Regions from separate parts of the Anaerotruncus massiliensis (ex Togo et al. 2026) genome, predicted to be linked through region 1. Evidence: predicted binding sites of a transcription regulator. Region 1 holds the regulator's gene; the other holds the start of a gene.
The links. The regulator HrcA, encoded in region 1, represses chaperone genes, less so after heat shock. The targets are predictions, from matches to a motif close to TGTTAGCACTCNNNNNNNNNGAGTGCTAACA.

Region 1 (14,591 bases):
GCGCTGGGGTCGCAGGGATTTGGCCGCAGGCCATCCTGATAGAGAATCCGGCCCGCAGGGCCGGGTCCGCGAAGCGGACTCAAGCCGGGGCCGCGGGGCGGAGCGCCCGCGAGCGGCCGTCGCGCGTAGCGCGCTCCGGGCGCAGCCCGGGCAGGCCGCCCAAGCCCCCTGCGGTTTCTTTCCCCTATTTCTTGGGCGGCCAAGAAATAGGGCCGCCCGCCGGGGCGGGACCCGGTAGCTCCGCCGCTCGCCGAGCGACCACCGACAAACTGCGCCGCTCGATGAGCGGTAAACCTAAGGGGTCGCTGTCGGTCGACTACCGACAAGCTCCGCCACTCGGCGGCAAACAAATAGCGGCCGCCAAAGGCGGCCGCTTTATTGCGGGATGCATTGATCGGGCGGGGGTACGCGGGGAGGGCCGCCGGCCCTCGTCCGTGAGGCGGGGATACCTTAGACCGCCCACTTTTCGATCTGCTTGATGAAGTGGCTGTCCTCGGTGACGACCTTGACGGGCTTGTTGTAGTCGAGCGCCATCAGGCCGAGGATCGATTTCGCGTCCGCGATCTTGCCGTCGGTGGTGTGCACGCCGATGTCCTCGGACGACTGCATGGCAAGATACATGAACTGGCGGAGGTCCTCCGCGGAGTGAAGCATAACGTCTTTGATGATCATGATAAAACCTCCTTATGTTGTCGGTTGTGAAATGGTTGATTCTCTCTCTGTCCCTATTAAACTACAAAATGGAAGCAATGTCAATATGTACAATGAATTTTTTAAAGTTTGTACATAATTTACATAATTAGCATTCTCATATATAGAGTGCTAGAAATTCTGTAAACATTTCGTGAATTCCCTTGACTTTGCAGAAAAGTGTGGTACATTATAGTTGTTGGCACTCGTAAATAATGAGTGCTAAAGAGCCCTTCGCCGGGAACGGGAATGTGAGGTGGGAACGGTGAAGCTCGACATTCGAAAACTGAAGGTCCTGACGGCCATCGTCGAAACCTATATCGAGACGGGGGAGCCCGTCGGATCCAAGACGGTCGCCCGGAAGCTTGACTTCCAGGTGTCCTCCGCCACCATCCGCAACGATATGGCGGCGCTCTTCGACATGGGGCTGCTCGAACAGCCCCACACCTCGGCGGGGCGGGTGCCCTCCCATCTGGGCTACCGCATCTACGTCGACCAGCTCATGCACTGCCAGCCCCTCTCGGAGGAGGAGCAGCGCGAGATCGACGCGCTTTTCAACGTGCGCGACCCCGATCCCGACAGGCTCCTGGAGGACGCGGCCGAGGCCCTCGCCGACTACACCAAGTGCGCGACCGTCTCGACCACCATCACCCCCAAGACGGTGCAGGTCAAGCGGGTCGAGATCGTCCCTGCGGGCGCGCGGACCGTCGTCGTGCTGGTCATCGCGACCAACGGTGTCATCAAAAACAAGGTCTGCCGCGTCGACTTCGGGCTGACCACCGAGATCGTCGAATTCCTCAACCAGTTCTGTAACGGCCGCCTGGTCGGCAAATCGGTTTCGGACATCTCCCAGTGGTACATCAACTCGATCGCCGTGACCCTCGGCGACTACTCCACCCTCTTCGTCCCGGTGCTCGCCACCGTGTACGAGCTCTGCCGCGAGATCAACGAGGGGCAGTTTTACACCTCCGGCAGCGTCAACCTGCTGGGCTACAAGGAGTTCTCCGACATCGCCCGCGACCTGCTGCTGACGATGAACAACCGTGAACAGCTCCTCGGGGTGCTCGCCTCCAAAAGCGACGCGGTCTTTATCACGATCGGCAAGGAGAACCCCCAGAGCGAGCTGGCGGACACCTCGGTGGTCGTCACGCGCTACAAGATCGGCGAGCAGAATTCGGGCGCGATCGGCGTGATCGGGCCGGTGCGCATGGATTACGCGAAGATCATCCCGCACATCGAGTATTTCTCCAAAACGCTGGGAAAGCTCCTTGCGGAGACGTTTGAGCAGGAATAACAATAACAGAGATAGGTTGTGAGCAGATTTGGCAGAAGAGACGAAGGACACGGCCCCGCAGGCGGAGCCGCAGGAGCGGGAGGAGGCCTCCGCGCAGGAGGCGGAACAGACCGCTTCCGAAAAGAGCGAGGCCGAACTCCTCAGGGAGCAGGTCGATTCCCTGAACGACAAGCTGCTTCGCACGATGGCGGAATACGACAACTTCCGCAAGCGGAGCGTCCGGGAGAAGGAAGCGATCTACCCGCAGGCCACCGCCGCCGCGGTCGCGCAGTTTTTGCCGGTCGTGGACACGATCGAGCGGGCGCTCGCGGCGCCCTGCACCGACGCCGAATTCAAAAAGGGCGTCGAGATGATTCTGCAAAACTTTAAGGACGTTTTCGCCAAGCTCGGCGTCGAGGAGTTCGGCGCGGCGGGCGACGTCTTCAGCCCCGACTTCCACAACGCGGTCATGCACGTGGAGGACGAGGACGCCGAGGCGGGCGTCATCGTCGAGGTGTTCCAGAAGGGTTACAAGCTCGGGGACCGGATCATCCGGCACGCGATGGTCAAGGTCGCCAACTGACGGCGCAAATCAGGTTCAGACGATTCCGCGGGAGAGCCGCGAAACGATATCCCTTTCGTAAAAATTAAGTTTAATAGATCTGGAGGGCTTTTATCATGGGAAAAATCATCGGTATCGACTTAGGTACGACAAATAGCTGCGTGGCGGTCATGGAGGGCGGCGAACCCGTCGTCATCGCCAACGCGGAAGGCGCGCGCACGACCCCGTCGGTCGTCGCGTTCTCCAAGACGGGCGAGCGCATGGTGGGTCAGGTGGCCAAGCGCCAGGCGATCACCAACCCCGACCGCACGATCTCCTCGATCAAGCGGCATATGGGTTCCAGCTACAAGGTCACGATCGACAGCAAGAACTACACCCCGCAGGAGATTTCCGCGATGGTCCTGCAGAAGCTGCGCGACGACGCGGAAGCCTACCTCGGCGAAAAGGTCACCGAGGCGGTCATCACCGTGCCCGCCTACTTCTCCGACGCGCAGCGCCAGGCCACCAAGGACGCCGGACGCATCGCCGGCCTCGACGTCAAGCGGATCATCAACGAGCCGACGGCGGCCGCGCTGGCCTACGGCATCGATAAGGAGCAGGACCAGAAGGTCATGGTCTACGATCTCGGCGGCGGCACCTTCGACGTCTCGATCATCGAGATGGGCGACGGCGTCCAGGAGGTCCTCGCCACCAACGGCAACACCCGCCTGGGCGGCGACGACTTCGACGAGCGGATCATCAACTACCTGGCGGACGAGTTCAAGAAGGACTCCGGCATCGACCTGCGCGGCGACAAGATGGCCATGCAGCGCCTGAAAGAGGCCGCCGAGAAGGCGAAGATCGAGCTTTCCGGCATGACGCAGGCGAACATCAACCTGCCCTTCATCACCGCCGACGCGACCGGGCCGAAGCACCTCGACGTCACGCTGACCCGCGCGAAGTTCAACGAGATGACCGCCGACCTCGTCGAAAAGACGATGGAGCCGGTGCGCAAGGCGATGGCCGACTCGGGCCTCAAGGTCTCCGACCTCGACAAGGTGCTGCTCGTCGGCGGTTCCACCCGCATCCCCGCCGTGCAGGACGCGGTCAAGGCGTTCTGCGGCAAGGATCCCTTCAAGGGCATCAACCCGGACGAGTGCGTCGCGGTCGGCGCGGCCATCCAGGGCGGCGTGCTCGGCGGCGACGTGAAGGGGCTCCTGCTCCTCGACGTCACCCCGCTCTCCCTCGGCATTGAGACGCTCGGCGGGGTCTGCACCAAGATCATCGAGCGCAACACCACCATCCCGACCAAGAAGAGCCAGATCTTCTCCACCGCCGCCGACGGCCAGACCTCGGTCGAGGTCCATGTGCTCCAGGGCGAGCGCGAGATGGCCCGCGACAACAAGACGCTGGGCATGTTCCGGCTCGACGGCATCCCGGCCGCGCCGCGCGGCGTGCCGCAGATCGAGGTCACCTTCGACATCGACGCGAACGGCATCGTCCACGTCACCGCGAAGGACCTCGGCACCGGCAAGGAGCAGAACGTCACGATCACCGCGTCGACCAACATGTCCAAGGACGACATCGACAAGGCGGTCAAAGAGGCGGAGCAGTTCGCCGAGGAGGACAAGAAGCGCCGCGAGGAGATCGACGTGCGCAACGCCGCCGACCAGATGGTCTACCAGTCCGAAAAGGCGCTGACCGACCTGGGCGACAAGGTGTCCGCCGACGAGAAGAGCCGCGTCCAGCAGAAGATCGACGCCCTCAAAGAGGCGCTCAAGGGCACGAACGTCGACGACATCAAGCAGAAGCAGGAGGACTTGCAGAAGGATTTCTACGAGATGTCCTCCAAGATGTACCAGCAGGCGCAGCAGAGCGCCGGCCCCGAGGCGGGCGCGCAGCAGGATGACGGCGGCGCCTCCGCCGGCGGCGGGGACTATGTCGACGCCGACTACCGCGAGGTTGACGAGGACGACAAAAAATAATACAATGGAAAAAGTCTGCGGCAAGGCGGGGGGCGGGGCCTCTCGCCTTGCCGCGTGAAACAGCCGTTCCGGTGACATGGGAGCGGAAAGCAGAGGTGAGGGCAATTGGCTGATAAACGGGATTATTATGACGTACTGGGCGTCTCGAAGGACGCCTCCGCGGACGACCTCAAAAAGGCGTACCGCAAGCTCGCCAAACAGTACCATCCCGATATGAACCCGGGGGACAAGACCGCCGAGGCCAAATTCAAGGAGGTCAACGAGGCCTACGAGGTGCTCAGCGACTCCACCAAGCGCCAGCGGTACGACCAGTTCGGCCACGCGGGCGTCGACCCGAGCTACGGCGCGGGCGCCGGGGCGGGCGGCTTCGGAGGGGGCTTCGGCGGCTTCGACGTCGGGGACATCTTCGAGAGCTTCTTCGGCGGCGGATTTGGCGGATTCGGCGGCGGCTCCTCCCGGCCGCGCAACCCCAACGCCCCGATCCGCGGCAACGACATTAACGTGACGGTCGGCCTCTCCTTCATGGAGGCGGCCAAGGGCTGCAAGCAGCAGATCACGGTCCAGCGGCTTGAAAAATGCGAGACCTGCGGCGGCTCCGGCGCCAAAAAGGGCACCTCCCCCGAGACCTGCCCCGAGTGCGGCGGCACCGGTCAGGTGAAGGTCCAGCAGCGCACCCCCATCGGCGTCATCCAGACCACCCGCACCTGCACCAAGTGCTCGGGCAAGGGCAAGATCGTCAAGGAGCCGTGCGGCGACTGCCGCGGCATGGGCCGCGTGCGCCACACCCGCACGCTGGAGGTCTCCGTCCCCGCCGGCATCGACGACGGGCAGACCTTCGTGCTGCGCGGGCAGGGCGACGAGGGGCTCAACGGCGGGCCGTCCGGCGACGTGAACATCATGGTCACGCTGCGCCCGGACACCCTCTTCGAGCGCGACGGCTTCGACGTGTGGTGCGACATCCCGATCACCTTCACCCAGGCGGTGCTCGGGGACGAAATCGTCGTGCCCACCATCGACGGCAAGGTCAAGTACAACGTTCCCGAGGGCACCCAGTCGGGCACCGTCTTCCGCCTGCGCAACAAGGGCATCCCCTACGTGAACGGGCGCGGGCGCGGCGACCAGTACGTCAAGGTCAACATCGAGGTCCCGCGCAACCTGAACGCCAAGCAGAAGGACGCACTCAAAAAGTTCGAGGACCTGTCGAGCGACCGCAACTATGAAAAGCGGAAGAGCTTTTTTGACAAGCTCAAGGATGCGATGAAATAAGAATTGTTTACAAAACCGCCCTTTCTATGGGGGCGGTTTTGTTGTATAATTAAATATTAGCGTACTAGGACAAGGAGGAGCGGCATGCAGTACAGCGAAGTGAAACTGAAGGTGCCCGTCGAGCGCATCGAAACCGCCGAGGCGGTCGCCAACATGGTGGTGCCCTACGGCATCTATATCGAGGACTACAGCGACATCGAGGAGCTCGCCCCGCAGATCGCGCACGTCGACCTGATCGAGCAGGAGCTTCTGGAGCGCGACCGTACCCACGCGGTCATCCACCTCTACATCTCCCCCGGCGAGAGCCCGCTCGAGGCGGTCTCCTACCTGCGGGAGCGGCTGGAGGCGGAGGGGGTGCCCTTCTCGGTCGAGACGGACAAGGTAGACGAGGAGGACTGGGCCACTGCCTGGAAGAAATATTACTTCCCCACCAGGGTGGGGGAGCGGCTGGTCGTCTGCCCCTCGTGGGAGGACTACGCGCCGGCGCCCGGCGAGGTCGTGCTCACGATGGACCCCGGCATGGCGTTCGGCACCGGCACCCACGATACGACGCGGTTGTGCATGCAGCTGCTCGAAAAATACGCGGCGCCCGGCGTGAAGCTGCTTGACGTCGGCACCGGCAGCGGCATCCTCGCCGTGGCGGCGCTGCTGCTCGGCGCGGATTCGGCCGTCGGCGTGGACATCGACGAGGTGGCCGTGCGGGTCGCGAAGGAAAACGCCGCCGCCAACGGCGTCGGGGACCGGGCGGCCTTTTTGGCAGGCGACCTCGCGGACAGGGTGGACGGGCGGTTCGCGGTCGTGACCGCGAACATCGTCGCGGACATCATCCTGCGCCTCATCCCCGACCTCGGGCGGTTCCTCGAGCCGGGCGGCGTGTTCATCGCGTCGGGTATCATCGACACGCGGGAGGCGGACGTCGTGTCCGCCCTCGAGGGGGCGGGCTACCGCCTCGCCGACCGGCGCGAATCGGGCGGCTGGGTCGCGCTGGCCGCCGTGAGGGGGTAGCGGGATGCCCCGGTTTTTTACCGGCGAGGTGGATGGGCGGTCCGCTGTCATCACCGGCGAGGACGCGCGCCACATCGCGCTCTCCCTGCGTATGAAGCCCGGCGAGCCGCTCACCGTCTGCGACAGCGCCGGGCACGACTACCAGTGCGTCGTCGAGACGGTCGATCCCGGGCGGGTGGACCTGCGGGTGGAGGCGGTCGCCCCCTCCGCCGGGGAGCCGGGGGTGGAGATCACCCTCTATCAGGCGCTGCCCAAGGGGGATAAGCTCGAAATGATCGTGCAGAAGGCGGTCGAGCTCGGCGTCGGGCGGATCGTGCCCGTGCTGACCCGCCGGTGCGTCTCCCGCCCCGACGAAAAATCGATGAAAAAGAAGCTCGAACGCCTCAACCGCATCGCGCTCGAGGCCGCCAAGCAGTGCGGCCGCGGCCGGGTGCCGCCCGTCGAACCGCTTGTCGGCTTCGAGGAGGCGGTCGCGCGTATGAAGGAATCGCCGCTGGGCATCTTTTTTTATGAGAATGCCGACGAAAGCCTGAAAAGCGCGCTCTCCCGCCGGCTCGGCGGGGAGGTTTCGATTATGGTCGGAAGCGAGGGCGGCTTCGAGCCCTCCGAGGCGGCTTTCGCCGCCGGGAACGGCCTGCTCACCCTTTCGCTCGGCAGCCGCATCCTGCGCTGCGAGACCGCGCCCCTTTCCGCCATCACCGCCATCCTTTATGAGGCGGGGGATATTTGAGACGGACGCGGCAGATACTACCAGGGGAAACTTTTGAAAAAGTTTCCCCTGGACCCCTTCAAAACGTTGGGCTCAGGCGCGGCGCGGACAACCGCCGCAGGCGCCCCCCGTGAGACGTAGCCGGGGAACGGGCCTGCAACTTTTGGAAAAGTTTCCCCCTGGACCCCTTCAAAACGTTGGATTCAGGCGCGGCGCGGACAACCGCCGCAGGCGCGCCCCGTGAGACGCAGCCGGGGCACGGGCCTGCAACCTTTGAAAAAGGTTCCCCCGGACCCCTTCAAAATGTTGGGCTCAGGCGCGGCGCGGACAACCGCCACAGGCGCGCTCCGTGAGGTGTGCGAAAGACGCGGGCGGAGATATCTAGAACAATTCTTCCTGCGCCCCGTCCAAACGTTGAGTTCGGGCGGGGAACGGGTGCCCGCCGCGGGACGGCGCCGGAACATACGAACAGGCATGGGAGGCATAGAATGAAACGATTATGGAAAGCCGGGACGGCGCTTTTACTGGCGGCGCTGCTGATTTTGAGCGGCTGCACCGCGCGCGCTCCCGCGCCGGAAGAGAGCGTTTCATCCGCTCCGGAAGAGGAGGGCGCCATGCCGGAACCCACGATGCTCCCCCGCGAAGAGGCGGGCGAATTGGAGAACCTGCTGCTTGTGAACGCGGAAAACCCCGTCCCGGACGACTACACGCCCGAACTCTATCCGGTGAGCGGAGCTTACCAGATGGATGCGGATGCGGCGGGCTCGATGCTGTGGATGCTCTACGACGCGGCCGCGCAGGGGGTCGACCTGATGGTCGTCTCCGCCTACCGGGGGACCGAGCGCCAGCGGCAGAATTTCAACAACAAGGTGCAGGAGTATATCTCGCTGGGCCTGAGCGAGGAGGAGGCGGTCGAGGTGACCTCCCAGTGGATCGCCCCTCCCGGCACGAGCGAGCATGAGACGGGGCTGGCGGCCGACATCGTGACCCCCGGTTACCAGATGCTCAACCACGGCTTTGCCGAAACGCAGGCCGCCAAATGGCTCGCGGCGCACGCGCCCGAGTACGGGTTCATCCTGCGTTACCCGGAGGACAAGACGGAGATCACCGGGATCACCTACGAGCCGTGGCATTTCCGGTATGTTGGAAAGCGCGCGGCGCGGGAGATCACTGAACGCGGCGTCTCGCTGGAGGAATATCTCGGAGTGGCGGGGGAGACGTATGCTGAGTAAGGAGAAGGTCGCGCACAGGCTGTCCCGCATGCTGGACGGCGGGCGGAGCCGCGCCGCGGCCGCGGCGGTGGCTTTCGCGGCGCTGGCCGCCGTCGTGGCCGCGGGGATGCTGCTCGCCTCCCGCGCGGCGGATATGCGCGGGGAGCTCATGCGCAGCAGCCTCGTCGCGGCGATCGCAACGCCCGGCGAGGAGGGGCGGCTTTCGCAGATTCTGAGCGATCCGGTGAAATCCGAGCTGCTCATGAAGTATATCAATTCGATGGCGGGGGTCGTGACCAACATGGAGGTCTCCCCGCGCCGGCACCTCTCCCAGTTTTCCGCGCTGCTAGACGCGGCGGAGGACGCGGGCGCGACGATTTTGGATTTCGACTGCGACGCGGGCGGACGGGTGCTGACCATCTCCTGCACGGCCCCGGACGGGAAATCCGCCGGGACGTTCGCACAGCTGTTGCGGGAAAACGGATATTTTTCGCGGGTGGAACGCAAGGAACTGTCCGCAGGGGATGAGCAAAACTTCCTAATTGACGGCTATTTTTCGTAGAAAATTTATACAAAACGACGGAAATGTGGAAAGTTTACAAAATTTTCACACCTTCAACAGACAGTTTTGGCGCGATATGATAAAATTTTGATTGCAATGGAAGTAAACTGATGGATGAAAAAAGACTGGGCGCTTCCTTTTGTCCCTCACCCGGGCAGATTCGCTGGTTTTTGACCGTGCTGGTGGCGTTCGCCGCGCTGGTGCGGCTGATGGTCGCCTATATCACCGTGCACTATTTCGACCTGAGCTTCTATGTGGACTGGTCGACCGGAGTGGCAAACGACTTCTTCGGCGCTTATAACAATATAGGGAACCTTGACTATCCGCCCCTTTTTCTCTTCCCCCTCTTCCTGACGGGGAAGCTGCTCGGGATCGGCGCGGTGCGCGCCTTCGACCCCTATATGATGCTCGCCCTCAAGGGGTGGCAGGTGCTGTTCGACCTCGCGTGCATCCCGCTCCTCTACCGCGTGCTGCGGCGGGAGGGGCAGCTCGTGGGGCTGGCCGGCGCCGCGATCTGGGCAGTCAATCCCGCCGGGATCCTCAACTCCTCCTACTGGGGGCAGACGGACAGCATCATGATCTTTTTGGTGGTGCTCGCCTTCCTGCTGCTCGAGGAGGGAAGGCCCGTCTGGTCGGGCGCCGTCATGGCGCTGGCCTGCCTGATGAAGTTCCAGTCCCTTTACTTCGCGCCCGTCTACGCGGTCGCGCTGCTCACCTCCTATCCGCCCAGACGGATTTTCCAGACCGTGGCGGCGGGAGCGGGCACGGTGCTCGCGGTCTTCCTGCCCTTCATGGCGCGTTCGGGCTGGGCGCTGCCGCTGGAGATCTACTTCGGCGGCTTCGGCCAGTACCAGGGGGCCAGCCTCAACGCCTTCAACTTCTATTCGTCGGCGGGGCTCAATTACAAGCATTTCAGCACGAAAATCCTCGGTCTGATCCAGGCGGACCACCTTTCGACCCTGCTTTTGGCCGCGGCTCTGGCGCTGCTTGTGGCCGTGTGGTTCACGGCCACCGAAAAGAGCGTCTGGCTGATGGGGTTCCTCTTCATGCAGACCGTCTTCATGTTCACGACCCGTATGCACGAGCGTTACCAGATCCCCGTGCTCGTGATGGCGCTCATCGCGGCGGCGCGGCACCGCAGCCGCGGGATGTTCGCCTCGTTCGGGGCGCTGGCGGTCATGGTGTTCCTCAACCAGTTCCTGGTATTGCAGCAGATTTTCGCGGCCGACAAGCAGGCCGGGTGGATCGCCCACTACGACACGGTCGTCGTCGCGCTCTCCCATGTGAACCTGCTGCTCTACTTCGCGACGGCCTGGGTTGCGCTGCGCGTCTGTTACCGGCGCGGCCATTACGGCTTCGCGCGCTCCTTCCGGGCGATGCTGCCCGAACGGTGGCGCGGGTCGCCGCCAGGACCAAACCCGCAGCGCGGCGCGCCTTGACGCCTTGCAGATAAAGGGCCCCCGGGCCCAATAATCAGAAAGCGGTGTTTCCAATGAACCTATTTTCGCACATCACGATGGGCAGGTACCTCTATACCTACTTCACTGAAAATCTCGGCGTGGAGCTCGACAAGGGGAGCTTTGTGAGGTGGAACGTCCTGCCCGATATTGCGCCGAGCCTGCTCAAGCTCTCGCATTTTAAAAAGGACATTTACGACCTTGTGATGGCGCGCGCGGAACACCTGTCAAAGGAAGGCGACAACATGTCGGTGGAGGAATACAGCAAGCAGCTGGGCATCCTCTGCCACTTCATGTCCGACTTCTTCTGCTACGCCCATTCCGAATCGTTCGACGGCAGCAAGGCCGGCCACTTCAAATATGAAGTCCTCATGCAGTTCTACGGCTACCGACGCCGCAGCATGCTGCACGCGGTCGACCTCATCTCCAACGCGGCGGAAATCGACCACAGCACCGCGCTCTACGAGCAGATCAACGAGCTGCACGAGCAGTACTCCCAGCTCGCCCCCTCCTACGGCGTGGATTTTGTCTTTTCGCTGACCGCCTGTGTGGACCTGCTGATGGGGATGCTCGGCGCGAAAACGCCGGCGATTGCCGCGGCGTGAGCCCGGCGCGGAAATAACGTGATGAAAGGGCCCCGGTGCGTAAGCACCGGGGCCCTTTTTTGCCGTTCCCGGGGAACTCCTCAGCCGACGTGGACGCCGCCCTTGAAGACGTGCGCGCGGGGCTTGCCCATGACGGAGATGTCCTCGTCCGGGTTGCCGTCGATCACCACGAGGTCGGCGTATTTGCCGATCTTGACCGAGCCGGTCATGTCAGCCGCGCCGGCGATCTCCGCGCTGTTGATCGTGGCCTGGCGCAGCAGGTCGATGTTGGAGATGCCGATCAGGTCGCGGCGGACCAGAAATTCCTGCGCGGGGTTCTCCACGTAGGAGCCCATGTCCAGGTCGGTGCCCCAGCCGAACTTGAGCCCCGCCTTGTAGGCGGTCCGCAGGCTCTGCTGGAGCAGGGGGAGGTAGGTCTTGGCCTTGAGGGCACGCCAGTCGTTCGAGTCGGCCTTGCTCAGGTCGATGAGGAACTGGAAGATGCCGATCGTCGGGACGAGGAAGGTGTCCTTCGAGCCGACGAGCATGTCGACGCCCTCCTCGTCGATGAGGGTGGCGTGCTCAATCGTGTGCACGCCCACGCGGATGCTCATTTTGATGCCCTCGGTGCCGTGGCAGTGGACGGCCACGTATTTGTCGCGGGCCGCCGCGGTGTCGACCACCGTGCGCAGCTCCTCCTCCGTCGTGATCAGGTTGCCCGGCACGCTGCCCTCGTTGAGGAAGGCGCCCGACACCATGTATTTGACGAAGTCGCACCCGTGCGCGATCTCCTCGCGCACCGCGCCGATGACCGCCTCGCGCCCGTCCGCCTCGTTGTACATGAGGCTGAAGGCGTCGTTGCCCGCGTCCTTGGGGGAGATCATCAGCCCCGCGCTGTAGATGCGCGGGCCGGTGATCTGGCCCTTCTGCACCGCGTTGCGCACGGCGATGGCGCAGCGGCTGTTGCTGCCCATGTCGCGCACGGTGGTGTAGCCGAGCTTCAGATAGGTATTGGCGTATTCGCAGGTGTCGAAGCAGGAGGTGCCGAAATCCTTGAGCTGGTTCTCCATCAGGTTGCCCGAGAGGGAGTGCAGGTGGGTGTGCAGGTCGAAGAGGCCGGGCAGAACGGTTTTGCCCGCCATGTCGAGGACGGGCGCGTCCTCGTAGCTCCCGCCCGCCGGGCGGATGTCCGCGATGAGCTCCCCGTCGAGGACGAGGTCGGCGGCGGGCAGGTCGTATCCTTCGGTAAGCGCCGGGATCAGGCGGCAGTTTTTCAGTACCAGCATGAGAATCCTTCTTTCTGTTTGCGTTGTGCACCGGCGGGAAAACAAAAAAAGCCCAAACGGAATACGCATCGGCCGCTCGGCCCATGCGGAGAATTCCTGTCCGGCTTTGTTGTTCGGCTGCCCCTGGGGGCTGTTGATGTCCATTATAGGAACCCCGGGCGCAAAAGTCAAGGCGGGGAATGAATTTTCCGGAAAAACGCGGCGGGCTCTTGACAAATCGCTTTAAATTCGCTATGATTTAATACGTTAAAGCAAAAACAAACTATAGTCTGTACCGATAACGGGGGACGGTTTGATTTTGTTGTTCGGCAATCAGTAAGGGGGCGGTGGAACCGGCGGCCGGCCACAGAAAAAGCGGCCGCCAGAGGTGTTTTTCGGATCAAAAGAATTGAGGAGCGGTAAAAATGAGCGATTATCTGTCGATAGCAAACAGCCCGATCATGTGGCTATCCTGCTTCCCGCTGGTGCTGCTGGTGCTCTGCCAGGCGGTTCTGTATACCCGCCGGGCGTTCGCCACCGCCGTCAAGATGGGAATCTCCAAGAGCGACTGCGTCAAGGCCTTCCGCGCCGGGATGATCTCGGCCATCGGGCCGTCCGTCGCGGTCTTCATCATGATGGTGGGACTCATGTCCGCCGTCGGGTCGCCCGTTTCGTGGATGCGGCTTTCCGTCATGGGCGCCGCCGCGGGCGAAATGATCAACGCCGGCCTCGGCGCGCAGGCCGTGGGCAGCGCGCTGGGCGCCGCCGACTTCGGCATCCGCGCCTACGCCGCCGCCCTGTGGGGGATGAGCCTCTTCTCGGTGGCCTGGATCGTCGTGCTGGTCTTTATCCCGCAGATGAACAAGGTGCAGGTCAAGGTCGAAAAATACGACAAAAACCTCATGACCCTGATCAGCACGGCCAGCATGCTGGGCATCATGTCCTACATGACGATGGAAAACTGCCTGACCGGGCTGCCGATGATTGTCGCCTGCGTGAGCGCGTCGCTCTGCATGGTGGGGCTCTCCAGGACGGTGAAAAAGCTGCCCTGGCTGCGGGAGTACCACATGGGCATCGCCATGATCGTGGGCATCGTCTGCGCGCCGGTCTGCGCCTGGCTGATTGGAGGTTGAGGAGATGAAAAGTGCAGTGACTGAATCGAATTTCAAGGGCATGTCGGACGAACAGTTCACAAGGGAGTTCGGAAAGCCCTCCATCCGCATCGGGAGCATCACGCTGATCATCGGGTTCGTGCTGGCGTTCGTGCCCGCGTTCACCCTCTGGCTGGTGTACGGCGTCGTGCCCACCCCCGCCGAGATCGCGATCATCTTTACGCTCGTCGTCTCCTCCGGGTTCGCCTGGATGGTGGTCGAGCCGATCTCCTACTACGGCGTGCTCGGCGCGGCGGGCAGCTACATGGCCTTTTTGAGCGGCAACATCAGCAACATGCGCCTGCCCTGCGCGATGGTCGCGCAGGAGGTCACCGGCGTGAAGCCGGGCACCAAGGAGGGCGAGCTCATGGCGACGATCGGCATTGCGGGCTCGATCGTCACCAACCTGATCTTCGTCACCCTCGGCGCGATCGGCGGGACCCTGCTGCTCGGCGCGCTGCCCGCGTCGGTCAAGGACGCATTCAAATACGTGCCCGCCTCGATCTTCGCGATCATGTTCACCAACTTCATGCTCAAGCGCCCCGACCTGGGCGCCTTCGGCGTCATCTCCGCGCTGCTCATCCTGACGGTGGGATCGATGTTCATCCCGCTGCCGCTGCAGATGCTGCTGAACGTCGTGCTGGTGGTCGCCGTCGGCATCCTGATCTACAGGAAGAAGAAAAAGATCTGAACCTCCCGCGCGTATCAGAACGTCCGGGGAGAGGGAGGCTGACAACATCAATATCACGGTAAAATCCATGTCCAAACTGCTGGTGGGACTGCTGCTCTACGCGGTGGGCATCGTCGTGTTCGCGCAGTCGGGCATCGGCATGGCCCCGTGGGACGTCCTGAGCGACGGCCTCTCCCACACGCTGGGCATCTCGCTGGGGGC
Region 2 (14,591 bases), on a different contig from region 1:
TTGAGGGGGCGCGCCCCGTAGACGGGGTCGTAGCCCTGGTCGACGATATACTCCTTCGCCTCGGGCGAGAGGGCCAGGGTGAGCTGCTTGTCGGCGAGGCGCTTTTGCAGGTCGGCCATGAGCAGGTCGACAATCTGCGCGATCTCGGATTTTTGCAGCGGCTTATAGAAGACGATCTCGTCGAGGCGGTTGAGGAACTCGGGGCGGAACTGCTGCTTGAGCAGCCCGTCCACCGCCTTGCGGGCCTCCTCGGTGATCCGGCCGTCTTCGTCGATCCCCTCGAGGATGTAGGGTGAGCCGAGGTTGGAGGTCAGGATGATGATCGTATTTTTAAAGTCCACGGTGCGGCCCTGGCTGTCGGTGATGCGGCCGTCGTCGAGCACCTGGAGCAGGATGTTGAAGACGTCGGGATGGGCCTTTTCGATCTCGTCGAAGAGGACGACCGAGTAGGGCTTGCGGCGCACCGCCTCGGTGAGCTGGCCGCCCTCCTCGTAGCCGACGTATCCCGGAGGCGCGCCGATCAGGCGGCTGACCGAGAATTTCTCCATGTATTCGCTCATATCGATGCGCACGATGTTGCGCTCATCGTCGAAGAGCGCCTGCGCGAGCGCCTTGGCGAGCTCGGTCTTGCCGACGCCCGTCGGGCCGAGGAAGAGGAAGGAGCCGATCGGGCGGCCCTGGTCCTGGATGCCCGCGCGGGAGCGTAAAATCGCCTCGCTGACGGTGGTGACCGCCTCGTCCTGGCCGATGACCCGCTCATGCAGGATGCTCTCCATATGGAGCAGCTTCTGCCGCTCCCCCTCCATCAGCCGCGCCACAGGGATACCCGTCCAGCGGCCGACGATCCGCGCGATTTCCTCCTCGGTGACGCGGTCGCGCAGGAGGGTGGAGTCCTTCTCCGCCGCGCCCGCGAGCTTTTCCTCCTCCTCCAGTTCCTTCTGGAGGGCGGGGAGCTTGCCGTATTTGAGCTCGGCGGCGCGGTTGAGGTCGTATTCCCGTTCGGCCTTCTCGATGTCCGCGTTCACCTGCTCGAGCTCCTCGCGCAGCCTCTGCACCTTGGTGATCGCATTCTTTTCGTTCTCCCAGCGGGCCTTCATCGCCTTGAACCGCTCGCGCATTTCCGCGAGTTCCCGCTGGATCTCCTGCAAATGCTCCCTGGAAATCTGGTCGGTCTCCTTTTTGAGCGCCGCCTCCTCGATCTCATGCTGCATGATCTTGCGGGAGAGGTCGTCGAGCTCGGACGGCATCGAGTCCATCTCGGTGCGGATCATCGCGCACGCCTCGTCCACAAGGTCGATCGCCTTGTCGGGCAGGAAGCGGTCGGTGATGTATCGGTTGGAGAGGACCGCCGCCGCGATGAGCGCCTGGTCCTGGATTTTGACGCCGTGAAACACCTCATAGCGCTCCTTGAGCCCGCGCAGGATCGAGATCGTGTCCTCGACGGTCGGCTCGTTCACCAGCACCGGCTGGAACCGGCGTTCGAGCGCGGCGTCCTTTTCGATGTACTGGCGGTACTCGTTGAGGGTGGTCGCGCCGATGCAGTGCAGTTCGCCGCGCGCGAGCATCGGCTTTAAGAGGTTGCCCGCGTCCATCGAGCCCTCCGTCTTGCCCGCGCCCACGATGGTGTGCAGCTCGTCGATGAAGAGGATGATCCTGCCCTCGCTCTTCTTGATCTCCTGCAATACCGCCTTGAGGCGCTCCTCAAATTCGCCGCGGAATTTCGCGCCCGCGATCAGCGCGCCCATGTCGAGCGAAAAGATCGTGCGGTCCTTGAGGTTTTCGGGCACGTCCCCGCGCACGATGCGCAGCGCGAGCCCCTCGGCGATGGCCGTCTTGCCGACGCCCGGCTCGCCGATGAGGACGGGGTTGTTCTTGGTCTTGCGCGAGAGGATGCGGATGACGTTGCGGATTTCGTTGTCGCGGCCGATGACCGGGTCGAGCTTCTGGCTGCGCGCCTGCTCGACGAGGTCGGTGCCGTACTTTTTCAGCGCGTCATAGGTGTCCTCCGGGGTGTCGGAGGTGACGCGGGTGTTGCCGCGCACGCTCACCAGCGCCGAGAGGAAGCCGTCCTTCGTCAGGCGGAAGCGTGAAAGGAGCTGCCCCAGCGCGCCGTTCGGGTTTTCGAGCAGCGCGAGCATGACGTGCTCGACCGAGACGTATTCGTCCTTCATCCGGTCGGCGAGCTTTTCCGCCTGGACCAGCGCGCGGTCGACCTCCTGCGAGACGTAGATTTTGCCCTGCTCGCGGCCGGGCCCGGAGACGCGCGGCAACCGCTCGACCTCGGCGCGCACGTCGGAGAGCAGCGCGGCAGGGTCGATCTCCATCTTTTTGAGCATCTGGCCGATGAGGCCGTCCTCCTGCGCGATCAGCGCGTAGAGCAGATGCTGCTGTTCGATCTGCATGTTCTGGTATTCGGTCGCGAGGTCCTGCGCGCTTTGCAGCGCCTCGAGCGACTTCTGGGTGAATTTCTGAGCGTTCATAGACACCCTCCTCCTTTATGTGAAAGCTGTTTGATACGGCGTTTTAGCACTCTATTATCTCGAGTGCTAACTCTATAGTACCCCAAACCGCAGGGGAAATCAAGTACAAATTGTAAACATTTTTCCTGTGAATTGTGCCTGGTTTTTTCCCATTTCCCGGCGAATTTGAACGGTTTCTGAACTTTGCCCCCCGGCGGTTGACGGGGGCCGGATTTGGGGATATCATAGGATTACACCAAAATTTTCATCTGTAAGAAGGGATTTCATATGAAGCGTTCCGTTCTCGCCTGCGCGCTCGCGCTGGCCTGCGCGCTCTCCCTCGCGGCCCCCGCGCTCGCCGCGGAAAAAGCCCCCTCCCTCGCGGGCGACTCCAAGACGACCGCCGTCGCCAAGGTCTATGAATATGACCCCCACCGCTACCTCGCGAACGGCAATTCGGTCTACGGAAACACGCTGACCGTCGCCGCGGACGAGCGGGTCTACGACGACTCGGGCAAGCTGTGGCGGGTCACCGATTCCTCCGCCTTCTACGACTCCTCCGCCTTCCGCTGCTCGGTCAAGACGACCGCCAACGCGATGAACGCGCGGTCGATCCGCCAGTCGGACGAGCCGATCGTCGGGGCGGGCGCCTGCTTTGTCGTGACCCTCTCGAAGGACGGGATGTACGACAACACCGGCATCGGCTTCGCGGTGACCTATACCGCCGTCAAGGACACCGCCCTGCCCGTTTCCCCGCTCGGCGCGAACACCGGCACGGCCTCCGAGCTGACGGTCAAAAGCGGCGCGAAGATCGTCATCGACTACACGCTGCGCATCACCGAGGACACCCTCTTCCCCTCCTCCTACCTGAAAACCAGCCCCGACTGGTACGGCGACCTCTTCTATTTCAAGGACGTCGAGCACCCGATCGGCGCGGAGGACATCGTCCTCACCCCGACCCAGGAGGGAGACAGCGACTACACCTGGGAGGACGAGGACATCATCGTCGCCGAGCTCTCCGGCTCGGACATCCTCTACGCGCCCAAGCTTTCGACCCGCCGCGCCGACACCGGCCGCAACCACACGGCCCCCCTTGGGGAGATGTATACCCGCTTCTTCCGCAGCAACCCCGACGCAAAGGGCGGCACGCTCACCCTTGTGAACCCCTACCTTACCTTCGACGGCGAGGAGACGGTCCCCCACAGGCAGATCCACATCTATGAGGCGACCGAAGCCGGCGACCTCAAGGACGTGACCAGCCGCTTCAAGTACACCACCGATTCCGACGGGCGCGGGGCGTTCTCGGCAAAGGTCCGGACGCTCGGCAACTATATCATTACCGCCGGGGCTCTCTGAAAGCAATAAGCAAGGCCCGGATTTCATGCGAAATCCGGGCCTTTTTACCACCGTGCATATCACTTCGTTTTTACCTGGAGGGACTGCGCCATCTTCTTGAGGGCGGCGCGGTCGGCCTGATCGTCGGCAGTGATAAAGATGTGCATCATGTTGCCGCCCTTCAGCGTCGTGAGCGTCTCCACGCGATTGCCGGAGGCGGACCAGACGACCGACTTTCCGAGGATGGCGCCCTTGCTCTGCGTACCGTAGGGCTTCCCGTCCGTCGAAGGGTGGAAGCCCAGATAGATGCCCATCGACGGGGCCGATGTGCCCAGCGGGGTCACTTTATCGATGTAGTAGACCAAAAAATCTACGCCGAACTGCTCGATCACCACATAATCCTTGTCGAGGCTGATCTGGTATCCCGCGGCATCCAGCGTCTCCCTGCGGGCATCGGTGTTCAGCATCCGTTCCCCCGGCTTCAGCGTGGCAATCACCCGGTCGCAGAGCGCACGGCATTGATCGGGGAAGCGGTAGGCCTCGGGCGTGACCAGAAAAGAGAGCATAATGAGTCCGTTGTCGGCGGTCCGCACCACCACGGCACTGACGAGGATCGCTTCACCCTGTGGGTCTGTCGCGGGGATTTTGAGCTTTGCCGCCGAAAAACCGGGCTCCGAGCAGGCCAGCTCATAACCGAACTCCGCGTCCTCCCAGTTGGATGAAAAGATGATTTCCAGATCCTTTACAAAATCGCCGGTGGAATAGCAGAACATCTCCTGCGCATACACAACCAACTCCGCGCCGCCGATATTTTCCGACATCAGCCGGGTCTCGCGCGCAGAGGAGGACATGGGTCCCATGATATCGGGCTGCATCGCCGCGTCCTCGGTTCCGGCCGGCATCCGGATGGTCAGCCGGCCGTCGAGCACAGAATAGGGCTCCTTCCGCAGTGCGCGGTTAAAGAGGGAATCGGCTTCCTGCGCCGACACGGCCTGCCCGGGCAGAAGCAGGAAGAGCGCCAGCAAAACGGAGAAAAACTTTTTGAACATCAGAACCCCTCCCAACTGATCGGCGTTGTGTCTTTACTGTCAATATATCAGATTCACGCGGGAAAAGATAGCGCAAGACTGCACAAAATAATGGCGTAAACGTATGGGTCCCGGGGAGGCGTGAGAACTAAAACATCCGCCGGTTTAGCCGGCGGATGTTTTTTCTTTATGCTTTACGCCTTGCCGACCGAGCCGAAGAGCTCCATCTTCTCCTTGACGGTCGCCTTGATCGCGTCGCAGCCGGGCGCGAGCAGCTTGCGGGGGTCGAAGCCCTTGCCCTGCCGGTCCTTGCCCTCTTCGATATACCCGCGGGTCGCGGCGGCGAAGGAGAGCTGGCACTCGGTGTTGACGTTGATCTTGCTGACGCCCAGCGAGATCGCCTTTTTGATCATGTCGGCCGGGATGCCCGTGCCGCCGTGAAGGACGAGCGGCATCGACGGGTTCAGCTTCTGGATTTCGCTGAGCACCTCGAAGTTGAGGCCCTTCCAGTTTTCAGGATACTGGCCGTGGATGTTGCCGATGCCCGCCGCCAGCATCGTCACGCCGAGGTCGGCGATGCGCTTGCACTCGGCGGGGTCCGCGACCTCGCCGCCGCCCACGACGCCGTCCTCCTCGCCGCCGATCGCGCCGACCTCGCACTCGACCGAAATGCCCTTGGAAGCGGCCAGCGCGATGATCTCCTTGCTCTTTTCGATGTTCTCCTCGATCGGATAGTGGGAGCCGTCGAACATGACCGACGAGAAGCCCGCCGCGATCGCCTTTTTGGCGCCCTCATAGCTGCCGTGGTCGAGGTGCAGCGCCACCGGCACGGTGATGCCGAGGCTTTCGACCATCGCTTTGGTCATCGCCGCGACCGTCTCGAAGCCGCACATATATTTGCCCGCGCCCTCGGAGACGCCGAGAATGATGGGGGAATTGCATTCCTGCGCCGCGAGCAGGGCCATCTTGGTCCACTCAAGGTTATTGATGTTGAACTGCCCGACCGCGTAATGTCCCTCATGGGCCCTGGTAAGCATGTCCTTCGCCGATACTAACATGTTTCGTCCTCCTCGATCATATGTTGGAATGGTACGTCCCGCGCCCGCCGGACGCGGGCGCGATTGTGCAATGGTTCTATTATATGGGATTATTTGCAAAAAATCAAATTTTTTTGCCCGGACGCGCCGTTGACGCGCCCGCGCGCAAAATGCTATGATGTTTCCGGGACTCCCCGGGAACACGCTGGGAGGATGGCATGGAAAAACTCGCGGAAGGGATCGCAAAGCTCAACCAACTGGTCGGCGGCTTCGTGTGGGGGCCCGTCATGATCGGCTTCCTGCTGCTCGCGGGCCTCTATTTCACGGTCGGCACCGGTTTTTTCCAATTTCGGCGGTTCGGGCTGTGGCTGCGCGGCACCCTTTTCGCCATCTTCCGCAGCCCCGATGTGCGCGACCGGCGCGATCCCGGCGCGATCTCCCAGTTCCAGGCGCTCGCCACCGCGCTGGCGGGCACCATCGGCACCGGCAACATCGTCGGCGTGGCCACCGCGATCACGGCGGGCGGGCCGGGGGCCATCTTCTGGATGTGGATCTCCGCGCTCGTCGGCATGATGACCAAATACGCCGAAAACGTCCTCGGCAACCGCTACCGCTACCGCGACGCCCAGGGCAAATGGGTCGGCGGGCCGATGGTCTACATCGAGCGGGGGCTCGGCTGCCGCTGGCTCGCGGTCCTCTTCGCCGTCTTCTGCGCGGCCGCCTCCTTCGGCATCGGCAACATGACCCAGGCCAACTCCATTTCGGGGGCGCTCGCCTCCTCCTTCGGCCTCTCCCCGCTCGCCGTCGGCATCGCCGTCGCCACCCTCGCCGGGGTGGTCATCCTCGGCGGCATCAAGCGGCTCGCCTCGGTCACGGAGCGCCTCGTGCCCTTCATGGCGGTCACCTACACCCTCGGCGGCGTTCTCATCATCTGCCTCAACTGGCGCGGCATCCCCGCCGCCTTCTCCGCCATCCTATCCGACGCGTTCACCCTGCGGGCCGCGGGGGGCGGCGCGGTGGGATTCATCCTCTCGGACGCCGTCCGCTACGGCGTGGCGCGCGGGGTCTTCACCAACGAGGCCGGGCTCGGCAGCTCGGTCATCGTCAATTCCGCCTCCAACGTGAAGGAACCCGTCCGCCAGGGGATGTGGGGGATCTTCGAGGTCTTTTTCGACACGATCGTCATGTGCACGATCACCGCGCTGGCCATCCTCACCTCGGGCGCGCACCTGCTCGGCGGGGACGGCGCGGAGCTCGCCATCGCCGCCTTTTCCAGCGGTTTCGGCCGGTTCGGCGGGGTGTTCATCACGCTGGCCGTCTGCTGCTTCGCCTTCGCCACCATCCTCGGCTGGTCCTACTACGGCGAACGCGCCGTCGACTACCTCTTCGGCGCACGCGCCCGCGTCTACTACCGCCTCTGCTTCATCGGCATGACCGTCGTCGGCTGCGTGGGCAGCCTCCAGTTCGTCTGGAGCGTCTCCGACACCTTCAACGGCCTCATGGCCCTGCCCAACCTGATCGCGGTGCTGCTGCTCTCCCCGGAGGTGTTCGCCGCCACCCGCGACTACCTCGGACGTATCAAAAAAGGAGGACCCTCCCATGAAATACGACGTCATTCTGCTCGACGCGGATGAGACCCTCTTCGACTACCGGCGGGCCGCCCGCGAGGCCCTCGCGGGCACCTGCGCCGCCTTCGGCGTCCCCTTCAACGAAGAAGTCCACGCCCGCTACCACGCGATCAACGACGCGCTCTGGAGGCTCTACGAGCAGGGCGGCACCACGCAGGAGGCCCTGCGGGTCGGGCGGTTCGAGCGGCTCGCCGCCGCGCTCGGCGCGTCCTTCGACCCCGCCGCCTTCAACGCCGCCTACACCGCCGCGCTCGGCGAGGGGGCCTATCTGCGCGAGGGCGCGCTCGAACTCTGCCGGGCACTTTCCGGAAAGCGCCCCCTCTACATCGCCACCAACGGCCTTGTCGCGACCCAGAAGCGGCGGCTCGAAAAGTCCCCCCTGCGCCCGCTCATCTCGGACATGTTCATCTCGGAGGAGATCGGCTTCCAAAAGCCGCGCAAGGAATATTTCGACGCGGTGCTCGCGGCAGCCGGGAACCCCGACCCCTCCCGCGTCATCCTGCTGGGCGACTCGCTCACTTCCGACATGGCGGGCGGCAGAAACGCCGGCGTCGCCACCTGCTGGCTCGCGCCGGAGGACGCCGTCGACACGGTCGGCTGCGACTACCGCGTCTCCGCCCTCCCCGATTTCATCCCCATCGCGCTGGCGTAGCGCGCTGCAAAACGCAAAAAAACAGGCGGACGCGACTGCGTCCGCCTGTTTTTCATTCTGTTCAGTCCCGGTCGCTCCGGTAGGCGCCGAGCAGCCGGAAGTCCTTGGCCCCGGCGGAGATCTCCGCGAGCACGCCGCGCACGTCGTCGCTGTCGACGTCCCCCTCGAAATCGAGGTAGAAGCGGTAGCTCCACAGCTCCTCGGGGATGGGGCGGGACTCGATCTTCACAAGGTTGATCCGCCGGTCGGCAAAGTGCCGGAGGGTGTTGTAGAGGGTGCCCGATTCGTTGTCGAGCGAGAAGGCGAGGCTCACCTTGTCCGCCCCGGCGGGCGCGAGCGCGCGCCCGATGACGATGAAGCGGGTCGCGTTGTGGCGGCTGTTCTCGATCGCCGGGGCGATGATTTCAAGCCCGTAGAGGGCGGCCGCGCGTTCGCTCGCGATCGCCGCCTTGGCAGGGTCGCCCCCGTCGGCCACCAGGCGGGCACTTTCAGCGGTGCTGTGAAACACGGCCTGTTCCCAGCCGGGGTGCTCCGCAAGAAAGCGGCTGCTCTGCTCGAGGCCCTGCTCGTGGGAATAGACGGCGCGCACCGTGTCGAGCGTCGCGCCCGCCACGCCCACGAGGTTCTGATGGATGCGCAGGCGGCGCTCCCCGACGATGAAGAAACCGTAGCTTCCCAGCAGGTCGTATACCCGCGTGATCGCGCCGGTGGAGGAGTTCTCGATCGGCAGCACGCCGTAGTCGATCTCCCCGTCCCGCAGCGCGGTGAAGACGTCCTCGAACTCGGCGCAGGCGGTCCGCTCCCGGTCCTCGCCGAAGTAGTCGGCGAGCGCCTGCTCGGAGAAGGAGCCCGGCGCGCCGTAGTACCCTACCTTCCCGGTCAGCGGGGCCGCCTCACGCGGCAGCGCGCCGCCGATGTCCCGCCGCTGGGCCGCCCGGCTGATCGCCATCACCGCGTTCATAAACCGTTCCGCCTCGGCCGCATAGCCCGGGTCCCGCAGCCGCGCGACCGCCTTATCGAGCACCACGCGCTCCCGGTCCCGCTGCAGGACCTGCATGTTCCGCACCTTTTTAAACCGCGCGACCTCGCGCACCACGTCCATCCGCCGCTCAAAGAGCGGGATCAGCTGGGAATCGATCTCGTCGATCTCCCTCCGGTAGCCTGCCAAATCCTCCATAAGTACCTCCCTGCGGCTTTCTTGAAAGAAAGCCTGCCAAAGAACTTTTGATTAGATATGCCGCGGCGAACCGCCTGACGCTCGCGGCGTGCGAATGGGGCCTTGCCGCACGGGCGGCGGGTTGGGCTGGGGCGGCGGCCCGCCTGAACCCAAGTTTTCGCCGGGCCTTTTTCAAAAGGCCGCTTTTTACAACCGTCCGTTCCCCCGCATCCCTACAGCTCCCTGCCGACGGCGTGGGCGATGGCGCGCAGCTCCTTGACGAGCTCTCCGTAGACGCTCGGACGGATCGACTGCTGGCCGTCGCAGAGGGCGTTGGCGGGGTCGTTGTGCACCTCGATGATCAGCCCGTCGGTGCCGACGGCGACGGCCGCCTTAGCGAGCGGATCGACCATCCACCACTTGCCGCTCGCGTGGCTGGGGTCGACGACGACGGGCAGGTGGCTGAGCTTTTTGACCGCCGGGATCGCCGAGAGGTCGAGGGTGTTGCGGGTGTAGGTCTCGAAGGTGCGGATGCCCCGCTCGCAGAGGATGATGTTTTCGTTGCCGCCCGCCATGATGTATTCGGCGCTCATCAGCCATTCCTCGATCGTGGCGGAAAGGCCGCGCTTGAGGAGGATGGGCTTGTGGGTGTGTCCGAGCTCCTTGAGCAGCTCAAAATTCTGCATGTTGCGCGCGCCCACCTGGATGACGTCCACCTCCTCCGCGAAGAGCTCGATGTCGTAGGGGGACATGATCTCGGTCACGATCGGAAGTCCCGTCTTGGCGCGGGCCTCCTTGAGCAGCCTCAGGCCGTCGTACTTGAGCCCCTGGAACGCATAGGGGGAGGTGCGGGGCTTGAACGCGCCGCCGCGCAGGAAATCCGCGCCCATCTCCTTAACCTGCTCCGCGATGCCGCAGATCTGCTCCTCGCTCTCGACCGAGCAGGGCCCCGCCATCATCGTGATCTTTTTGCCGCCGATCTCGCGGCCTCCCGCCTTCACGACGGTCGGGTCGGGATGGAACATGCGGTTGGCCTTTTTGAACGGCTCGGCGACGTGCATGACGCGCTCGACGTTGCGGTTTGCCTCGATCCAGGTCGGGTCGATCTTGCTCGTGTCGCCCACAAGGCCGAGGATGATCAGGTCCTTGCCGATGACCGGGTTGACCTCCACGCCCCGGCTGGTGAGCGCGTCGGTGAGCTTGTCGATCTCCTGCTGCGGGGTTCGGGGTCTCATAATGACGATCATTGCGGTTGCCTCCAATAAATTTGATTTTACGCAAGGGTCCGTCATCCGCGCATACAAAAAGAGGACCCATTGCGTCAATGAGTCCTCTGGATATATTCCCTGCGATCAGCCGCGCGGAACTATCTGCTCATCAAACACAATCTTTTTCCATAGCCAAAAAAGCCGGTGCTAAAGTAAAAGCCCCAGCTAAAAAAGCCGAAAAATCGATTCTGTTTGAGGGTGAGCTTGTTCATGGCTTCCTCCGCGTGTCTGGTTTGGTTGTTTTCATTATAATCGAATTGCACAATCTGTCAAGGCATTTTTTGAAATTTTTCACAGCGGCCCGTCCCACAGGCACACAAAAAAGGCCCCGGCGCGGTGCGCCGGGGCCTTTGGGGTGCGGGGTTTCGCGGGATTAATACATGCCGCCCATGCCGCCCGCGGGAGCCGCGGGGACCGGGTTCTCTTCCTTCTCGTCCGAGACGAGGCTCTCGGTGGTGAGGACCATCGCCGCCACGGAAGCGGCGTTCTGGATCGCGCTGCGGGTGACCTTGGTCGGGTCGACGATGCCCAGCTCGATCATGTCGCCGTAGGTCTCCTTGGCGAAGTCGAAGCCGTAGCCGACCTTGCGGGTGCGGCGGAGCTTGTCGATGATGACCGAGCCCTCCATGCCGGCGTTCTCGGCGATCTGGCGGATGGGCTCCTCCAGCGCGCGGCGGACGATGCGGGCGCCGGTCTTCTCGTCGCCGTCGAGGCCCGGGATGAGCTTTTCGACCGCCGGGATGGTGTTAAGCAGCGCCACGCCGCCGCCGGCGACGATGCCTTCCTCAACAGCCGCCTTGGTCGCGGACAGGGCGTCCTCGATGCGCAGCTTCTTTTCCTTCATCTCGATCTCGGTGGCAGCGCCGACGCGGATGACCGCGACGCCGCCGGAGAGCTTCGCCAGGCGCTCCTGGAGCTTCTCCTTGTCGTAATCGCTGGTGGTCGTCTCGATCTGGGCGCGGATCTGCGCGATGCGGTCCTTGATGGCCTTCTTGTCGCCCATACCGTCGACGATGATCGTGTTCTCCTTCTGGATCTTGACCTGGCGCGCGCGGCCGAGCTGGTTCAGCTGGGTCTCCTTCAGCTCGAGGCCGACCTCTTCGCTGATGACCTGGCCGCCGGTCAGGATGGCGATATCCTGGAGCATCTCCTTGCGGCGGTCGCCAAAGCCGGGGGCCTTGACCGCGACGCAGGTGAAGGTGCCGCGCAGGCGGTTGACGATGAGGGTGGAGAGCGCCTCGCCCTCGACGTCCTCAGCGATGATGAGCAGCTTCTTGCCGCCCTGGACCACCTGCTCGAGCAGAGGCAGGATCTCCTGGATGGAGGAGATTTTCTTGTCGGTGATGAGGATGTAGGCGTCGTCGAGGACGGCTTCCATCTTCTCGGTGTCGGTGACCATGTAGGGGGTGATATATCCGCGGTCGAACTGCATGCCCTCGACCACGTCGGTGTAGGTCTCGGCGGTCTTGGACTCCTCGATCGTGATGACGCCGTCGGCGGAAACCTTTTCCATCGCTTCGGAGATCAGCTCGCCGATGAACTCGTCGCCGGACGAGACGGACGCGACGCGCGCGATGTCCTTGCTGCCCTTGACCTTCTTGGAATTCTCCTTGAGCGACTCGACCGCCGCGTCGACCGCCTTGGCGATGCCCTTCTTGACCGCCATCGGGTTCGCGCCCGAGGTGACGTTCTTCATGCCCTCACGCACCAGCGCCTGCGCCAGCAGGGTCGCGGTGGTGGTGCCGTCGCCGGCCGCGTCGTTGGTCTTGGTCGCGACCTCCTTGACCAGCTGCGCGCCCATGTTCTCATACGCGTCGGGCAGCTCGATCTCCTTGGCGATCGTCACGCCGTCGTTGGTGATGAGCGGGGCGCCGAACTTCTTGTCGAGCACGACGTTGCGGCCCTTGGGTCCCAGGGTGATCTTAACGGTGTCGGAAAGCTTGTCAATACCGGCCTGGAGCGCCTTGCGGGCATCCTCGCCATAGCAGATAACCTTAGCCATATTTATCAGTCTCCTATATCAAAATTTATTGTTCACGGGGCTGTGATCATTCCACGATCGCGAGGATGTCGTTCTGGCGCACGATGGTGTATTCCTCGCCGTCCACCTTGACCTGCGTGCCGGAATACTTGCTCATCAGGACCTTGTCGCCGACCTTGACGGTCATCTTGACTTCCTTGCCGTCAACCAGGCCGCCCGGGCCGACCGCCAGAACTTCGGCGATTTCCGGTTTTTCCTTCGCGGAGCCCGCCAAAATGATGCCGCTCTTGGTGGTCTCTTCCGCTTCCGCCATCTTTGTGACAACTCTGTCTGCCAATGGTTTGATCGTCATGATGAATTCCTCCAGTTATTATAATAGTTTTTTGACAAATTTAAGGAGATTTGTTAGCACTCTTTCTCTCTGAGTGCTAAGACTATTCTAATACATTTTTTCTAAAAATCAAGCCCTTTTCCAAAAAATTTTCAATGTTAACATTTTGGTAACAATCGCCCGTCCGCGCCCCCAGTTTCTTGTAATGCGCGCCCGCTTCTGTTACAATGTCCCTGCAAGGGAGGTCAGGGCATGAAAGTAGTGGTTCTCGACGGATTTCTCGCGGGGTACGGCACGGGCGGCCTGCCGCTCGACCCCGCGCGCTTTACGGTGGAATGGTATGACGACACCCCGCCCGGGCAGATCGCTGCGCGCATCGGAGACGCCGAAGCGGTCTTCACCAACCGCGCGCCCCTCACCGCGGAGACCTTCGCCGCCTGTCCGCGCCTGCGGTTCGCGGGCACCTTCGGCACCGGCTACAACATGATCGACCTCGAGGCGGCGCGCCGCGCGGGCGTGACGGTCCGCAACGTGCCCTCCTACAGCACGATGGCGGTCGCGCAGAGCACCATCTCGCTGCTCCTCTCGATCGCCTGCGCCACCCCGGAGCACGCCCGCTACGTCCGCGAGGGCCGCTGGGTCTCCCCCACCGACCCGCAGGTCGCCGGGCAGCGGATGTTCGAGCTCGCGGGCAGGACGCTCGGCGTCATCGGCTACGGCGAGATCGGCCGCGCGGTGGCGAAGACCGCCGCCGCGCTCGGTATGGAGGTGCTCGCCTGCCGCCGCCGTCCCGCGTCCGGAGACGGCGCGGCCCGGATGGTCCCGCTCGGCGAACTGCTCGCGAAATCGGACGTGGTGAGCATCCACTGCCCGCTGACCGACGAGACCCGCGGCATGGTGGACGCGGAGATGATCTCCCGCATGAAGCCGGGCGCGGTGCTGCTCAACACGGCGCGCGGCGCGATCCTCAACGAGCGGGACGTGGCCGACGCGCTCGACTCCGGCAGGCTCTACATGGCCGGGCTCGACGTGCTCTCCGAGGAGCCGCCCGCGCCCGGCCACCCGCTCGCCTTCCATCCGCGCGTCATCTGCACCCCGCATGTGAGCTGGATGCCCGTCGAGACGCGCGAACGCCTGCTGCGCCTCGCCGCCGAGAACCTCACGCGCTTCGCCGCCCAGGGAGGGCTTTGAAAATCCCCCTCTGAACCCCGCCAGGGAGGGCTTTGGAAATCCCCCCTGAACCCCGCCAGGGGGACTTTGAAAAGTCCCCCTGGACCCCGAAACTTTTGATGCGGGCAGGGCGCCGTTCCCTATCGCGCCACGCCGCCCGCGAGGTTCTTTCCCAAATAAAAATTTTCGTCCGCCTTTTTTAAAAGGCGGCGGGTGAGAAAACGCCCGGCACTCTGAAAGAGTGCCGGGCGTTTTCGAGGGCGGAGCCCTTTACCCGGGCCCGCAGGCCCTGCTTCAGGAGCATTTTCTTTGCTTCTTTCTTTTGCGATAGAAAAGAAAGAAGGTTCACACAAGGGCGCGCGCGCGAATGGTCGCGGTGGCCTTGAGCAGCGCGTAGAGCATCGCCACTTCGACCGGGAAGAGGAAGAGGTTCTTGATCACGCGCATGCCGACGAGCGCGACAAACGCCTGCCCGTACATCATCGACAGCCACAGCGGGTTGAGCAGGAAGGTGACCACCACCATGACGCTCAGATGCGCGGCTGC

Region 2: the regulator HrcA is predicted to act here: its motif matches at 2,522-2,552, upstream of clpB (ATP-dependent chaperone ClpB).

What each region holds. Positions count from the first base shown of each region.
Region 1 is NZ_JAPJQF010000052.1:350-14,940, forward strand. Features, by position in the region: gene RCI06_RS12055 (HPr family phosphocarrier protein) at 451-672, opposite strand; gene hrcA (heat-inducible transcriptional repressor HrcA) at 956-1,984, shown strand; gene grpE (nucleotide exchange factor GrpE) at 2,013-2,546, shown strand; gene dnaK (molecular chaperone DnaK) at 2,642-4,489, shown strand; gene dnaJ (molecular chaperone DnaJ) at 4,595-5,755, shown strand; gene prmA (50S ribosomal protein L11 methyltransferase) at 5,840-6,760, shown strand; gene RCI06_RS12085 (16S rRNA (uracil(1498)-N(3))-methyltransferase) at 6,765-7,490, shown strand; gene RCI06_RS12090 (M15 family metallopeptidase) at 7,958-8,701, shown strand; gene RCI06_RS12095 (hypothetical protein) at 8,691-9,242, shown strand; gene RCI06_RS12100 (glycosyltransferase 87 family protein) at 9,353-10,681, shown strand; gene RCI06_RS12105 (zinc dependent phospholipase C family protein) at 10,735-11,304, shown strand; gene RCI06_RS12110 (amidohydrolase family protein) at 11,385-12,569, opposite strand; gene RCI06_RS12115 (DUF5058 family protein) at 12,974-13,681, shown strand; gene RCI06_RS12120 (hypothetical protein) at 13,686-14,390, shown strand; gene RCI06_RS12125 (YitT family protein) at 14,458-14,591, shown strand, end outside.
Region 2 is NZ_JAPJQF010000007.1:20,185-34,775, forward strand. Features, by position in the region: gene clpB (ATP-dependent chaperone ClpB) at 1-2,480, opposite strand, end outside; gene RCI06_RS04035 (hypothetical protein) at 2,748-3,815, shown strand; gene RCI06_RS04040 (hypothetical protein) at 3,875-4,843, opposite strand; gene fba (class II fructose-1,6-bisphosphate aldolase) at 5,017-5,880, opposite strand; gene RCI06_RS04050 (sodium:alanine symporter family protein) at 6,078-7,493, shown strand; gene RCI06_RS04055 (YjjG family noncanonical pyrimidine nucleotidase) at 7,459-8,139, shown strand; gene pheA (prephenate dehydratase) at 8,201-9,316, opposite strand; gene aroF (3-deoxy-7-phosphoheptulonate synthase) at 9,529-10,542, opposite strand; gene RCI06_RS04070 (hypothetical protein) at 10,620-10,940, shown strand; gene groL (chaperonin GroEL) at 10,937-12,565, opposite strand; gene groES (co-chaperone GroES) at 12,612-12,896, opposite strand; gene RCI06_RS04085 (D-2-hydroxyacid dehydrogenase) at 13,128-14,066, shown strand; gene RCI06_RS04090 (folate family ECF transporter S component) at 14,391-14,591, opposite strand, start outside.